Regions from separate parts of the Oleidesulfovibrio alaskensis DSM 16109 genome, predicted to be linked through region 2. Evidence: predicted binding sites of a transcription regulator. Region 2 holds the regulator's gene; each other region holds the start of a gene.

Region 1 (3,691 bases), on a different contig from region 2:
GTTCCGCTGTCCAGCGAGATTCCGCTCCAGCCGTTCCAGTTATCGCCCCAGTACAGATTCTTGTAGGCCTTCTCGCCATCTATCCAGGTTTTTCCCCACTTAGAAGGTCTGGTCCAGCGGTCGGACATTTTCCAGTCGGTAAAACCGGCGTTGTAGGTGTAGCCCCACGAAGTAACCACGGCAGCAGAAGCAACGGCCGCAAAAAGAAGATTGAAAACAAGAATACCAGTTATTGTAACAATACGAGTGTGCATAACAGCTTCCTTACACAAATAGTAATGAGTTCTTTCCTCGGTAGAGGCACACTGGTTAAGCAAACAGCGTTCCATGCAATCTAACACAATCTAATCTAACATGTTAGGCAAAACCCTACCCATGATTGACTGTATTTTAACTGTAAATAAATCCGACACCAGTTATAACTACCGACATCACCCCCGACAGGAGCAGACACTCATTCCGGATTTTGTGCACAAAAAAAGCGGCCCGCAGGCGGACCGCTTGGCAGATTCAGCACTTGCAGCAACTCAGCTTTTTTTGCGGCGCTGCCACAGAGCGTATCCGCCCATGGCCAGCATACCCAGTCCCATAAGCCCCATTGTTGCGGGCTCCGGAGCATGCGCGGGCTGGGGCATCACATGCGAAATTGAAAAGCTGGTGTCCACCACGGTACTGTCAAATTCCGAGGTAACCCATCCATAATATGTAAGTCCCGTATCCAGCCCGATCCGCTGAATGTAATATTCCGGAATAACGCCGAAGCTCCCGCCGAAGTCCAGCGTGTACCACTCACCGTCATACTCAAAACCTTCAAAGGTGACCTGCGGATTGTTCAAAATAAACACATCGCGGCTCATTCCTTCAAATATGGACTTTTCATAAAAGCTGAAATCAAGTTCGGTGGAAAGCGTTGCAGGCTCACCCGCCACAGGCTCCAGCGCCTGAAGTTCAAGTACGGCTTTCACCGTGCCGGAGACAAGCGCGCTTGTTGTCCATCTGTTGTAGTGCGTCATGGTCATGGCTGCGGCAGGCGCACCGCCTGTGTTCACCACACCGGAAACAGGTGCGTTGAGTTCAATGCGGGACTGAAACAAGGGAAGCAGGCTGGAGCCCCACCAGAGGGTATGGTAGCCGGTCTCGCCGTTCAGATTGACCGGTCCCTTCACCCCGCCGGAGTCTCCGGACTGTGCCCATGTCCAGTCCACAAAACCGGCATCATAAGAATACTGCCAGGAAGTTACCACCCCGGCCGATGCTGACGAAACAAAGATAAGCGTCACAACAAGCACCATTGCAATCCGACAGACAGTTTTCATGATTCACTCCTGTTACCCTGTACTCTAACGCTACCAAGCCTTCGATATAACAGAAGCAATAGCGGTTCCAAATCGACAATACAAAATTAAAACAACATGTTAACATTGGAATCGGCAAAGAACAAAAAAATGTAAAAAAAAACGACACATCTTATAATATAAAATAGCCCTTACATTACAGACTGATAACAAACTGAGAAGATAAAGACAGCTGTCGATTATAATTACACCAGTAAAAATACCTGACACTGCCCTGCCTGTACCCGCAGCAAAAACAAAAAGCCCCCGCCGCAAAAACGGCAGGGGCTTACAGAGCTTGTCTTGGCTGTCTGGTGTCACCGGAGGTACTGGCCGCCCGGTGGCGCCGACAGGAGCACATCCAGACTGGCCTGTAAAACTATTCGAGGGTGATGACAGGGCCGTTGAAGCTTACAGAAACGATTTCGTAATGTATTTTTCCTCTCGGGGCGTCCACCACAACTTCGTCGCCTTCCTCTTTGCCCAGAACAGCTTTGGCAACAGGAGAAAGAACCGAGATGCTGCCTTTCACATAGTCAGTCTCGTCGGGACCCACCAGAGTATACACCCGCATTTCACCGGTTTCGAGGTCTTCCAGCTCTATGGTGGCACCATAGGTCACACGCTCGCCGCCAAGCGTTCTCATATCAATGACATTGAAGCGGGCCATGCGGGATTCGATGTTGCCGATACGCGCTTCAAGCATGCCCTGACGCTCACGGGCGGCATCATAGCCTGCGTTTTCGCTCAGGTCGCCTTCTTCGCGTGCTTCCTTGATGGCCTGAATCACTGCGGGACGTTCCTGCTTCAGCCTTTCAAGATCTCGTTTAACCAGTTCAAAGCCTTCAACTGAAATCGGGATGCTGCTCATGTTTGATTCCTTGACATTTCTCGATAGTTTTTTGCCAACGACAATAAGAAAAAACGCCACGCGGCCCATGGGTCGCGAGGCTGTTCGACACTGTCCGAAACAGGTGTTGGCAACCTGAGGGGTAGAACAGAGTTCACCGGAGGTCAAGCCCCGTTCGCAAAATATTTCCTCTAACAGTAAACCGTTTTTCCTGTTTGCGCAGGCAATTCATGGCTGTTCAGGGCATATGATTCATGTTACGTCACAGCCGTAACCGTCGCTTTTTGCAACACGCCTGCGTGCAGCGGCCCGGAGCCGCGCCGCTGACCTTCCACACATGAGGCAAACCGCCGTGACCGGCCCGGACTCGTTATTGCCGCTTATCAAGCTGGCTGCCGCTTTCATCATCATGCTGCTCGCCATCCGCTTCAGGGTGAATCTGGGACTTTCCATTATCAGCGGCGGTGCCGCCGTAGGGCTGTTTTTCGGTCTGGCTCCTGATATGTGGCTGCCCACGGTATTCACGGGGCTGACCAGCCCGCAGACCCTCATGCTGGCGGCCATAGTGCTGCTTATCCTGCTGCTCAGCGATGTTCTGGAAAAATCAGGCCAGACCCTGCGTCTTATGGATGCGCTGTCCGGCTATCTGAAAAACCCGCGCCTGCGGCTGGTTTTCTTCCCCATGCTTATAGGACTGCTGCCCATGCCGGGCGGTGCTGTTTTTTCGGCCCCCATGATAGGTGCCGTGGCCAGCCGCATGCAGGTTTCAAAAGACACGCTGGCTGCGCTCAACTACTGGTACCGGCATGTATGGGAAACATGGTGGCCGCTGTATCCGGGCATCATTCTGGCGGCATCGCTCTCGGGCATTCCCATAACCACCATCTGCGCCTTCGGTTTGCCGGGCATGGCAATCATGCTGGCCGCAGGATGGTTTTTCATGCTGAGACCGGCGGTACTTTCTCTTCCGCCTGCCACGGTGCAGACAGACAGTACCGTGACGGCAAGCACGCCGAAAGCGGTTCTGCGTCAGGGGCTGCCTTTGCTGGTGGCCATCGGCGGTTCTGTGCTGCTTGAAACGGTACTGGCTTTTTCAGCGCAGGGCATTCCTTTTGAATCAGGCGTCATTGCCGCACTGGCTGCAGGCATACTGACTGCAGCCGTACAGAATAAAGGCAGCGCCGGTATTCTGGCGGCATCGCTGCGCCACAGACATCTGTGGCAGATGGTGCTCGTCATTGCCGCCATATTTGTTTTCAAGGAGATGCTGAACACCACAGGGGCGGTACATCAGCTGGCACAGCTGGCAGGCGGACGCACAGCCCTTACGGTAAGCTGTATTTTCATGCCTTTTATTGTCGGGGCGGTATCGGGCATTACCATGGCCTATGTGGGGGCCACATTTCCTCTTATCGTGTCACTGGCCGTTCAGGCCGGTCTGCAGGATTCTCTGACAGCCTATGTCATGCTGGCCATATTTTCCGGATTCACCGGCATCATGGCAACG
Region 2 (3,691 bases):
ATCCGACTGGCCGCTGCATGAACGCGCCCGTATCGGTTTGAGCTATCTGCCTCAGGAAAGTTCTGTTTTTAAAAAACTCACTGTCACTCAGAATCTGCAGATGATTCTGGAACATGTGGGGTTGAGCAAAAAAGCTCAGCAGGCAAGAGCGCAGGAACTGCTTGAAGAGTTCGGCATCACCCACATCGCCGATTCATACGCCATGCACCTGTCCGGCGGTGAACGGCGGCGGCTGGAAATCGCCCGGGCCCTCATCCGCGCCCCGAAGTTCATCCTGCTTGATGAACCGTTTGCCGGCATTGATCCTCTGGCCGTGGATGATATTCAGGAAATCATCAAAAAACTGCGCGACAAAGGTATCGGGGTGTTGATCTCTGATCATAATGTACGTGAAACATTGAATATCTGCGACAGGGCTTATCTCGTTTACGAAGGAAGGGTCATTCTGGAAGGCACTCCGGAAGCCATTGTGGCCGATCCCAAGGCCCGCAGTGTCTATCTGGGAGAGGGCTTCTGCCTGTAAGTCCCCCGGCTCCGGTTGCATCACACAGATATATGTGGCAGAAAAGAGTCATGGAATGCATTTTGGAATGATTTTTGGATAACAGCACGGAATATACGTTTCCGCTGTCTCCGGCATCAGGGATTTGATATTCCCTGAGCAATAAAAACAAAATATATTCAGCTTTTATAATCTTAAGGATTCGGTTGAACAATGGCTTTAGAGTTACGACAGCAGCTTAAACTCGCTCAGCAGCTTGTGATGACGCCCCAGCTTCAGCAGGCGATCAAACTGTTGCAGCTTTCACGCGTCGAGCTCGTTGAAACCGTTCAGCAGGAACTGCTGGAAAACCCGTTTCTTGAAGAAACACAGGAAGAGCGCCCAGTCTCTCAGGCTGAAGAGAGAGCCCCGAGAGCAGAAGAAGCCGACCCTTTCCGTCAGGAATTGGTAAAGAATGCCGACTGGGAAAACTATCTTGGCGATTTTGCCAGTACCGGCAAACAGGCAGGCGGACGCGACGCGGAAGTGCCGGAAGAGATGACCGCCTTTGAGGCTCGTTTTTCATCCAGCCCCACGCTGGAAGGGCATCTCAGCTGGCAGCTGCGCTTGTCTTCCGCCACGGAAAAACAGCTGGACATAGCAGAGGTCATAATCGGCAACCTTTCGCCTGCGGGCTATCTGCAGGCGACGGTGGAAAACGTGGCGGAAATGGCCGGTGCCGGTACGGCAGAGGTGGAAGAAACGCTGCACCTGCTGCAGCGGCTTGATCCCGTGGGCATAGCGGCGCGTACTCCGCAGGAATGCCTTCTGGTTCAGGTCGAAGTGCTTGGATACGACCGCGACCCTGTGCTTGTCGAGCTGATCCGCGATCATCTGGAAGACCTGGAAAAACGACGGTACAAGCCTCTTCTCAGAAAATATCGTCTGGGAATGGACGACCTTAAAGAATATCTTGACCTTATCCAGACTCTTGACCCCATGCCGGGCTCCCGTTTCGGTAACGAACAGCCCGCGTATGTCAGCCCCGATGTCTACGTGTATAAAAGCGAGGATGATTTTATCATCCTGCTGAACGAAGACGGCCTGCCACATCTCCAGCTGAGTGAATTTTATAAAGAAGGCGTCAAGGGCTCCACTGATAAAGAAAAGGACTACGTGCAGGAAAAAATGCGCTCCGCCTCGTGGCTTATAAAAAGCCTTTATCAACGGCAGCGAACCCTGTACAAAGTAGTTGAGAGCATTATTAAATATCAGAGGGGTTTTTTCGAGGAAGGCGTATCCCGGCTTCGCCCGCTTATTCTCAAGGATATAGCGGACGATATAGGAATGCACGAATCAACCGTCAGCCGTATTACAACAAATAAGTATGTGGCTACCCCCCATGGTATTGTGGAGCTTAAGTATTTCTTTAACAGTGCACTGGCGTTAAATGACGGAACAGAGGTAGGTTCTGAAAGTGTGAAAGCGCTGATAAAGAACCTGATTTCTGAAGAAAATCCTAAAGAACCGCTCAGTGACGAAAAGATCGGAGAAATTCTTAAAGAAAAGTTGCAAGTCAATATTGCTCGAAGAACCGTGGCGAAGTATCGTACAGCTATGGGAATCCCTTCTTCTTCGAAACGAAAAGCTGTATTTTAGGCCAAAGGATTTCCGGCAGAAATGCCTGAACTGAATCTCTGGAGGTTTTTATGAACATCGCTTTCACTTTCAAGAACTTCGAGCCTTCCGATCACTTGAAAAAGTATGCCAACCGCCGTTTTGAAAAGCTCGGACGCTTTTTGAATAAGTCAGAAAACCTTGAGTTACAGGTTCTGTTGAGCGTTGATAAATTCCGGCACAAGGCGGAAGTACAATGCACGGGCGAGGGGTTGAATCTCTCTGCAGTGGAGCAGAGCGAGGATATGTATGCCACTATTGATCTTGTGCTGGATAAGCTGGAAGCACAGGTCAAGAAACACGCAGAAAAGACTAAGGATCGGCGCCGTTCCAGCAGTGATGACAGCGTGCGTATGGATGTGTTCAATTACAAAGACAATGACGGCGTGCGCGAGCGCACCATCATTGAAACTGATGAGATTGATCCCAAACCCATGCATATTGATGAAGCAGCCATGCAGCTTGAGGCGCTGGATTACGAGTTTCTCGTTTTCAAAAACGCGCAGAACAACCGCGTGAATGTCATCTACCGTCGCAAGGACGGAGACTTCGGGCTGATCGATCCGGGATTCTAAAAAATGAAACTGGGTGAATACCTGGATAAAGACCTCATAATTCATGAGCTTTCCGCCAGCACCAAAACTGAGGTGCTGGCGGAACTTGTGAAACCGGTCATCCAAAAATATCCGGAACTGGATCAGAATACCGTGGTCCGCATTCTGCAGGACCGTGAAAATCTGGGAACAACCGGCATCGGTGACGGCATAGCCATACCGCACGGCAAGGTGGAGGGGCTTGACCACATCGTGCTGGTGGTCGGTCGCAGTTCTGAAGGGCTTGATTTTGAAGCGCTTGATTACAAGCTGTGTAACGTATTCTTTCTTGTTCTTGCTCCAGAACAGGTGGCCGGCATGCATCTGCGCATTCTCGCACAGATTTCGCGTCTGCTGAAAGACAAAGAATTCAGAGCTGAATTTGCTCAGGCAGATTCGGAAGATACCTTGTGGGAGCTTTTGCAGAAGGCGTAACGGAAAGGGGCGGACGCCGGTGGTGCCGCTCTGTCTAAAAGGTAGGAAAAGGGGTTGCGCCGTGAAAAAGAGTGAAAGTCTGCCGGTTCTTATAGTCACAGGACTTTCCGGCGCGGGCAAAAGCACGGTGCTCAATGTATTCGAGGACTTGCGCTTTTTTACCATAGACGGGCTGCCGGTGGGGGTAGTGGCCGACCTGTTGGAACATCTTGCACGTGATGCCATGGGGCGCTACCGCGGCGTGGTGCTGGGCATGGACCTGCGCCAGTTCGATTTTCTGGATGAATTCGAAGGCGCGCTTATGCGGCTGGAAAAGATGGGGGTTTCTCCCCGCATCATCTATCTGGAAGCCGACAGTGATACTCTGGTACGGCGTTTTGCCACCACACGCAGACCTCATCCTCTGGAAGGCGGCGACCTGGGGCTGGAGGCCGCCGTTGAACATGAACGGAATCTGCTGGCTCCGGTGCGTGAACGTGCAGACCTTATTCTCGATACCTCAGAA
Region 3 (3,691 bases), on a different contig from region 2:
TCAGCCAGAGCCAGTCTGTTTCCCGGAATGGACTGGGAACTGGAGTGCGGGGGCTGTACATACGGTGTAATTGCCGAGGAAGCCGGCCTGCGGGTTGAAAAAAGATAACCGTGCCGGCAGCGCGGCTGCGTGACTGAACTGTACGGGCCGCCGCAGCCACGGCGGCCCTTGCCTGCTGTGTACGCCGGAATCCGTGTTGCTGTTACTAGCGTGCAGATGCCTCTTGTGTTGTCTGCTGTCTTTGTTCCAGCCTGCTGCGGAAATAAACCCCCAGCATGTTGCCCACCGCGTCAGAGGCGGATGACTGCATGCCCAGCGCGTGCAGGTCTTCCGCTATCTGCTTTTCCATTTTTTCCGATTCCATAAACATCAGATAGACAAGGCACAGGGTGGCCTCATTGTCTTTTTTGCCGTCACACAGCATCTGGAGCTGTTTTTCTTCAACTGTTTCCAGCAGGCGGTCTGCAAACATGGCGGCCCATTTTTCATAAATAGTGTCGGGAATGGTGGGCACCAGCCCCGATACCTGCCGTGCCGCACGCTGATCCACTGCGGGCAGGGTTACGCTCATGAATTCTTCCAGCGCTTCCTGACGGCTGCTGTGGTCGCGGTCAAGACGGCTGAGCACCGTGGTAATGATATGCGTTCGTATATGTTCCGTGGTCACGGGCGGCTCCTTTGGGCTGACTATGTGCAGTCCGCAACCTAGCGCAGGAGAGGGCGGCGGGCAAGTGTGACAGAAGGACGCGCTGCGCGGCCGTGCTGCGGGCGGCGGCGTTTTTTCAGTCAGAGGGGCCGGATGCTGTTTTCATGCGGCTGCAGGGCGAGATGCTTGCGGGGCATACCGTGGTGGCATGGGTTCTGAGGCGACAAATGTCAGGTGTGGACGTATTGAAAAAAAAGGGCGGCCTGCAGGCCGCCCTTCATGGTCCGGTTACAATGCCGCTTTGGCGGCTGCAATGGCAGCTTCGTAGTCGGGTTCCGAAGTGACTTCAGGCACTATCTGCTGATAGGTGATGACGCCATCGCGGTTGACGACGAAAACTGCTCTTGCCAGCAGGCGCAGTTCTTTTATGACCACGCCGTATGCATTACCGAAAGCAAGATCTTTGTGGTCGGAAAGCGTTTCCACGGCATCAATGCCGGCGGCGCCGCACCAGCGGGCCTGCGCAAAGGGCAGGTCGGCGCTCACCGTCAGCACCTTCACGTCATCGCCGAGGTTGGCTGCCTCCTGATTGAACCTGCGGGTTTCCACATCGCATACGGGGGTGTCGAGCGAAGGCACCGAACTGAGGATAAGTACCTTTCCTTTATAGTATGCCAGTGTGCGGGGCGAAAGATCATTGGCAAGCACTGTAAAGTCGGGGGCTTTGCCGCCTTTTTCCACAGGGGTTCCCTGCAGGGTGAGGCCGTTGCCTTTAAACGTGATGATTCCGGTACGTTCGTTCATAGTGGATCTCCTTTGGAGAGAGGTCTTGAATTATTAGGAACTACTCTCATAACACACGAGTGCTGCTATGGGAATGGGCGCAGACAAAAAACTTACCTCGGTAAGTATCTTTTGTTGTTTTAACAAAATTGTGTTTATTGATTTGTAAAAAATAACAAATATGTATAAAATATGTGCTTTTGCCATGCCGCGCGGATGAGCTGGCTTTCGTAACCTGCAATGATTGCGAAAAAAACTTCTTCTGGCCTGCTGCTTGCTTTCTTCCGGCTAACGGCAGGGGATTGCAATTTTTTGTTTTTACTTCAGGAGGAGTCTATGAACGCGGCAGATACCGCTTTCATTCTTGTCTGTTCGGCTCTGGTGATGTTTATGACACCGGGGCTGGCGTTGTTTTACGGGGGGCTTGTCAGATCGCGCAATGTGCTCAGCACCACCATGCACAGCGTGGCGTTGCTCGGCATTGCCTCGCTTGTCTGGTGGGCAGTGGGGTATTCTCTGGCGTTCGGCAGTGACCACGGGGGCATTATCGGCGGGCTGGAGTATCTTTTTCTGCATAACGTAGGCACGGAACCGGGTCCTGTCGATAATCTGCCGCATCTGCTGTTCATGGTTTTTCAGTGCATGTTTGCCGTTATCACACCGGCGCTGATTTCGGGTGCCTATGCCGAGCGTATCCGTTTCGGGGCGATGGTGCTGTTTTCTGTTTTATGGCTTGTGCTGGTGTATGCGCCCATGGCGCACTGGGTTTGGGGCGGCGGATGGATGGCCCGGCTGGGTGCGCTTGATTTTGCCGGGGGGGCCGTGGTGCATATGAGCTCTGCCGCTGCTGCGCTGGCGGCTGCCAATGTGCTGGGACTGCGCCGCGGATATGGGCGCGAGGCATTTATTCCGCACAATCTGCCCATGACAGTACTGGGAGCAGGTATTCTGTGGTTCGGCTGGTTCGGTTTTAACGCCGGAAGCGCGCTGGCGGCCAACGGCGCGGCAGCCAATGCATTTGTAACCACACATCTTGCCGCGGCTGCGGCTCTGGTGGGCTGGCTTGCCGTGGAAAAACTGCATGGCGGCAGAGCAACCACTCTTGGTGCGGCTTCGGGAGCCGTGGCGGGACTGGTTGCCATTACTCCCGCGGCAGGGTTTGTCACACCGGCTTCAGCGGTGTTCATCGGGCTGGCCGGCGGAGTGCTGTGCTACGGCGGTGTGTTTCTCAAGCACAAGCTGCGTTATGATGACGCTCTTGATGTGGTGGGGATTCATGGTATTGGGGGCACGTGGGGCGCGCTGGCAACCGGAATTTTTGCCGATGCCGCCGTGGGCGGGGCAGACGGTCTGCTGCACGGCAACGCATATCAGCTCTGGGTGCAGTTTGTCTCGGTTGTGGCTACATGGCTGTTTTGCTATGTTGCCAGCTGGTTGCTTTTCAAGGCTGTCGATGCGGTCATGGGACTCAGGGTCTCCGGTGAAGCCGAGCTTGCCGGTCTTGATGTGAGTGAACACAACGAAACCGCCTACCAGATGTAAAGGCAGGGACTCAGTATGAAAAAAGTTGAAATCATCATCAGGCCCTTCAAGCTGGATGAGGTGAAAGAAAGTCTTACCGAGCTTGATATCAAAGGCATGACCGTTTCCGAGGTCAAAGGCTTCGGCAGGCAGCGCGGCCACAAGGAAGTTTACCGCGGTGCGGAGTATCAGGTTGATTTCATGCCCAAGGCCAAGATTGAGGTCGTGGTGGAAGACGATCAGGTGCAGAGTGTGGTGGAAACAGTAATGAAAGCCGCACGGACGGGGAAAGTCGGCGACGGCAAGATATTCATCATTCCCGTGGATGACGTGGTGCGCATCCGGACGGGAGAGACCGGAACCGGCGCTGTCTGATCTGTCTGCATCCTGAAAAGCAACCTGTGGAGAGTTGATGTCTGTGGAAAAACTGACGCCGTCCGGCCATGACGCATATGAAGCCGCTGATTCCTGTGCCGTGCTCATGGCCGGACGTGCGGTCTTTGACTCGCAGCTCGGGGGACCGCCCGACGGAAGGCTGCCCCGCTACGAGCGCGAACTGAGCGCCCTGCTGGACAGGTATTTTGTCTCGCGCCTTTCTTCAACGGGAGCCGCCGGCGGCAAAGTGGCTTTGGTGGCCACAGGCGGGTACGGGCGGGGCGAACTGTGCCCCGGCTCAGATATTGATATTCTTATTCTCTGTCGCCGCTCCATACCGCCGCAGGCCATCGACCTTGCGCAGCC
Region 4 (3,691 bases), on a different contig from region 2:
AGCGACTGAAGCGCTTCCCATGTGCCGTCCGTCGATGCATCGTCACAGACCAGCACCTCAAAGCTGTCCGCCGGCAGCGTCTGCCGTGCAAGGCACAGCAAATTTTTCACCACGATATCCATGCGGTTATGCGTGGGAATAATTACTGACAGCTTCAGCCCGCCGTATTCCTGTGTCATCGGATTCTCCGTTGCGGCCTGCACGGCAGCCCGTCTGCGGCATGCCTCATGCCGCGCTTTCCAGCCGGTCAAGATACCAGCGGTACACCTGTGCAATGCCCTGACGCAGCCCGATGGAAGGCCGCCAGCCCAGCGAATGCATCCGCGAGACGTCAAGCACCTTGCGCGGTGTGCCGTCGGGTTTTGCAGCATCAAAAACCAGCGGCGCATCCACACCCACCACACTGCGGACAAGTTCCGCCAGTTCGCGGATGGTAAGGTCTTCGCCCGTACCTATGTTCACAAGGTCCGTTTCCTGCGTGCGGAACACCAGATGCACGCACGCCGCCGCCAGATCATCCACATGCAGAAACTCACGAAGCGCATTGCCCGATCCCCACACGGCGATGCGCGGCGCAGTCCCCGCAGCGTCCAGCCCCAGATGCGTCCGCACGTCGGCGGGCAGCGGACCGAACACCTGCTCATCCCGTTCCACGGCCTGCATATCGCCCTGCATGACCATCCGCGCCAGATGGCATTTGCGCAGCAGCGCAGGCAGCACATGCGACGACTCAAGACTGAAGGAATCGCCCGGCCCGTAAAGGTTTGTCGGCATGACAGGCACAAATGACGTACCATATTGCCGGTTATAGGCGCGGCACATTTCAATGCCCGCTATTTTGGCCACGGCATAGGCGGAATTGGTCTGCTCCAGCGGTCCGGTCATCAGGCTTTCTTCGCGCAGCGGCTGCGGAGCAAGCCGCGGGTAAATGCACGAACTGCCCAGAAAAAGCAGCCTGCGCGCCCCGTGCACATACGCCTGATGCAGCACATTGTTCTGAATTGCCAGATTGATGTGTATAAAGTCAGCAGGATATGTATCGTTTGCCAGAATGCCGCCCACTCTGGCCGCCGCCAGAAACACCACCTGAGGCCGGTGACGTGCAAAAAAACCGGCAACGGCATGCTGGTCGGTCAGGTCCAGCTCGGCATGAGTCTTCAGCAGCAGATTGCGTGCACCGTGCCCCTGCAGACAGCGGACAATGGCGCTGCCCACAAGTCCCCGGTGGCCGGCTACAAAAATCGAAGCATCCGTATCAATGGTCATGACATACCCTTACATATACAAAAGCCCAAAAAAATGACGTCCGCACACCCGGCGCCGCGGCTGCGTCGGCCGCACCCCTGTGGCAAGCAAAAACCGGTCCAGCAGCAAACACGGCAAACCGCTTCCGGTGTGTCCGCCGCAGCATCCTGATACCGCAGCCCCCGCAACCCTGCATCAGTACGCAGCAAAAAACAATAAACCACGGCGTGTTCCATGCAAGATGCAAAAGCAGGCGGTACACAGACGCCATGCCCCCTGTTGCTTTTTGCCAAGACACGGTAAGAGAATCTGCACCGCGCACGGCGCGCCGCCGCACCGCACCGGCGTGCACAAACACACGCCCCCGTCAGCACGGTGACGGTATGGCGCAACAGCCGCAAAGCCGGAGATACCACATGCAGCCGTATTTCATTGCAGAAGTTTCCAGTAACCACAACCGCGATCTGGACCGTTGTCTGGCATTTATCGAAACAGCCGCAGGCTGCGGATGCGATGCGGTCAAATTCCAGCTCTTCCGGCTGGACGATCTGTTTGCGCCGGAAGTCTTTGCCGCCATGCCGCAGGTAACCGGACGCAGAGCATGGGAACTGCCTGAAGACTACCTGCCCGTGCTGGCGCAGTCCTGCCGCAGACACGGTGTGGCATTCAGCGCCACCCCTTTTTCGCTTCAGGCGGTGCATGCACTGCAACCTCATGTCGATTTTTATAAAATTGCATCCTACGAACTGCTCTGGGATGCCCTGCTGCACGCCTGTGCCGGCACGGGCAAGCCCGTTGTGCTTTCCACCGGCATGGCAGCTCTGCAGGAAGTGGCCCATGCCGCGGACGTGCTGCGCACCGCCGGCTGCCGTGATATGACGCTGCTGCACTGCACGTCCGGCTATCCCGCCCCGCCGGAACAATGCAATCTTGCGGCGGTGGAGACCCTGCGCAGGCAGTTCGGCTGCGCCGCAGGCTGGTCCGACCATACCGTGCATGCCGGTGTCATTCACCGCGCCGTGCACCGCTGGGGTGCTCAGGTTGTGGAATTTCATCTTGATCTTGACGGCGACGGTGCGGAATACGCCAGCGGCCACTGCTGGCTGCCCCATCAGATAGCACCGGTCATCAGCCAGATACGGCAGGCTTTCAGCGCCGACGGCAACGGTGTGAAAGAGCCTGCGCCATGCGAGGAGCAGGAGCGCAACTGGCGCGCCGACCCGCAGGACGGTCTGCGTCCGCTGCGCGCAGTGCGCGCCGGTCTGGAGGCGGAACATGCATGACAGCCCGTTTGCCGTCCGTCTGCTGGCGGACGAGCCGGCCTTCGGCCCTCTGGCCCTGCAATGGATTTATGAACAATGGGGGGCCGCCCCCGGTGTGACGCTGGAAGAAGCCCGCGGCAGAACAGCCCGGTACGCGGGCAGAACAACGCTGCCCATGATGCTGCTGGCGTTTGCCGCAGGCACACCGGCAGGCTGTGTGGTGCTGCGCACCGGCGACTGCCCCGCGCGGCCGGAACTCACCCCGTGGCTGGCCAGCCTGTATGTGCATCCTGCCTGCAGAGGCAGGGGCGCAGGCACCGCGCTGGTCTGCGCCGCACAACGCAACGCCGCACGGCTGGGCTATTCCCGCCTCTACCTTGTCACGGAGACCGCTGCACCTTTTTACCGGCGGCTGGGCTGGGCAACGCTGGAAGAAACACCCGATACGGGGGAAATCATCATGTATGCAGACCTGCGGCAGGAGGCAGCCCTTGGCAAACGCTGAGACAGGCCGGACCATAGCCGTGGTTCAGGCCCGCATGGGTTCTGCGCGGCTGAAGGGCAAAATGCTGCTGCCTCTGTGCGGTCGTCCGCTGGTGGATTATGTACTCTGTCACCTCACGGCGCTGCTGCGCGGCAGGCGCCCGACGGAACAGGCCGTGCTGGACGGTGTGGTGCTGGCCACATCGAACCGGCCGCAGGATGATCCGCTGGCCGCGCACATACGCAGACACTGGCCTGCGGTACACCTCGTGCGGGGGCAGGAAGACGATGTTCTGGGCCGGTTTGTGACCGCGCTGGACTCCATGCCTGCTGAAAACGTCATCCGCGTCACGGCGGACTGTCCGGTCATCAATGCCGGCGGGCTGCGCCGCATGCTGTACGAGCTGCAGCATACCGGCTGCGACATCGTCAACTACCGTCCGGGAGCGGAATACGCCGATAAAGGCGTTGAAGCGGTTAGCGCAGAGGCGCTGCGGCGGGCGTGGCATCATCCTTCAGCCACGGCGCACGACAAAGAGCATGTCACCGCGCTGATGTACCGCCTGCCCGCAGAATTTGCCGTACGGTACATAGACGGCGATCCCCTGCTGAAAAAAGGCGGGGTACGGCTTACCGTGGATACCCCCGCAGACATGGAATTTTTCACGGGGCTCTGCGCTTCCATGGGGCGCACGCCGGAC

Evidence for each region. Region 2 encodes sigma-54, which starts transcription at its own class of promoters, with help from an activator protein. Its sites were predicted from a motif close to CTGGCACGGNNNNTGCTT; they were not measured.
Region 1: a site for sigma-54 is predicted at 1,370-1,387, ahead of H586_RS19820 (THxN family PEP-CTERM protein). Genes of this name have one in related genera too.
Region 3: a site for sigma-54 is predicted at 1,692-1,709, ahead of H586_RS0101550 (ammonium transporter). Genes of this name have one in related genera too.
Region 4: a site for sigma-54 is predicted at 1,351-1,368, ahead of H586_RS0107125 (GDP-L-fucose synthase family protein). Genes of this name have one in related genera too.

Annotation. Positions count from the first base shown of each region.
Region 1 covers NZ_AXWQ01000004.1:476,511-480,201, forward strand. The annotation lists gene H586_RS19815 (THxN family PEP-CTERM protein) at 1-254, opposite strand, end outside; gene H586_RS19820 (THxN family PEP-CTERM protein) at 528-1,316, opposite strand; gene greA (transcription elongation factor GreA) at 1,714-2,205, opposite strand; gene H586_RS0102505 (DUF401 family protein) at 2,537-3,691, shown strand, end outside.
Region 2 covers NZ_AXWQ01000015.1:96,021-99,711, reverse strand. The annotation lists gene lptB (LPS export ABC transporter ATP-binding protein) at 1-523, shown strand, start outside; gene rpoN (RNA polymerase factor sigma-54) at 716-2,140, shown strand; gene hpf (ribosome hibernation-promoting factor, HPF/YfiA family) at 2,191-2,733, shown strand; gene H586_RS0110375 (PTS sugar transporter subunit IIA) at 2,737-3,186, shown strand; gene rapZ (RNase adapter RapZ) at 3,248-3,691, shown strand, end outside.
Region 3 covers NZ_AXWQ01000004.1:287,719-291,409, reverse strand. The annotation lists gene H586_RS0101565 (hypothetical protein) at 1-108, shown strand, start outside; gene H586_RS0101560 (hypothetical protein) at 206-667, opposite strand; gene tpx (thiol peroxidase) at 935-1,450, opposite strand; gene H586_RS0101550 (ammonium transporter) at 1,766-2,971, shown strand; gene H586_RS0101545 (P-II family nitrogen regulator) at 2,987-3,325, shown strand; gene H586_RS0101540 (bifunctional uridylyltransferase/uridylyl-removing protein GlnD) at 3,363-3,691, shown strand, end outside.
Region 4 covers NZ_AXWQ01000007.1:83,256-86,946, reverse strand. The annotation lists gene H586_RS0107130 (glycosyltransferase family 2 protein) at 1-179, opposite strand, end outside; gene H586_RS0107125 (GDP-L-fucose synthase family protein) at 226-1,266, opposite strand; gene H586_RS0107115 (N-acetylneuraminate synthase family protein) at 1,662-2,528, shown strand; gene H586_RS19970 (GNAT family N-acetyltransferase) at 2,521-3,012, shown strand; gene H586_RS18510 (cytidylyltransferase domain-containing protein) at 2,999-3,691, shown strand, end outside.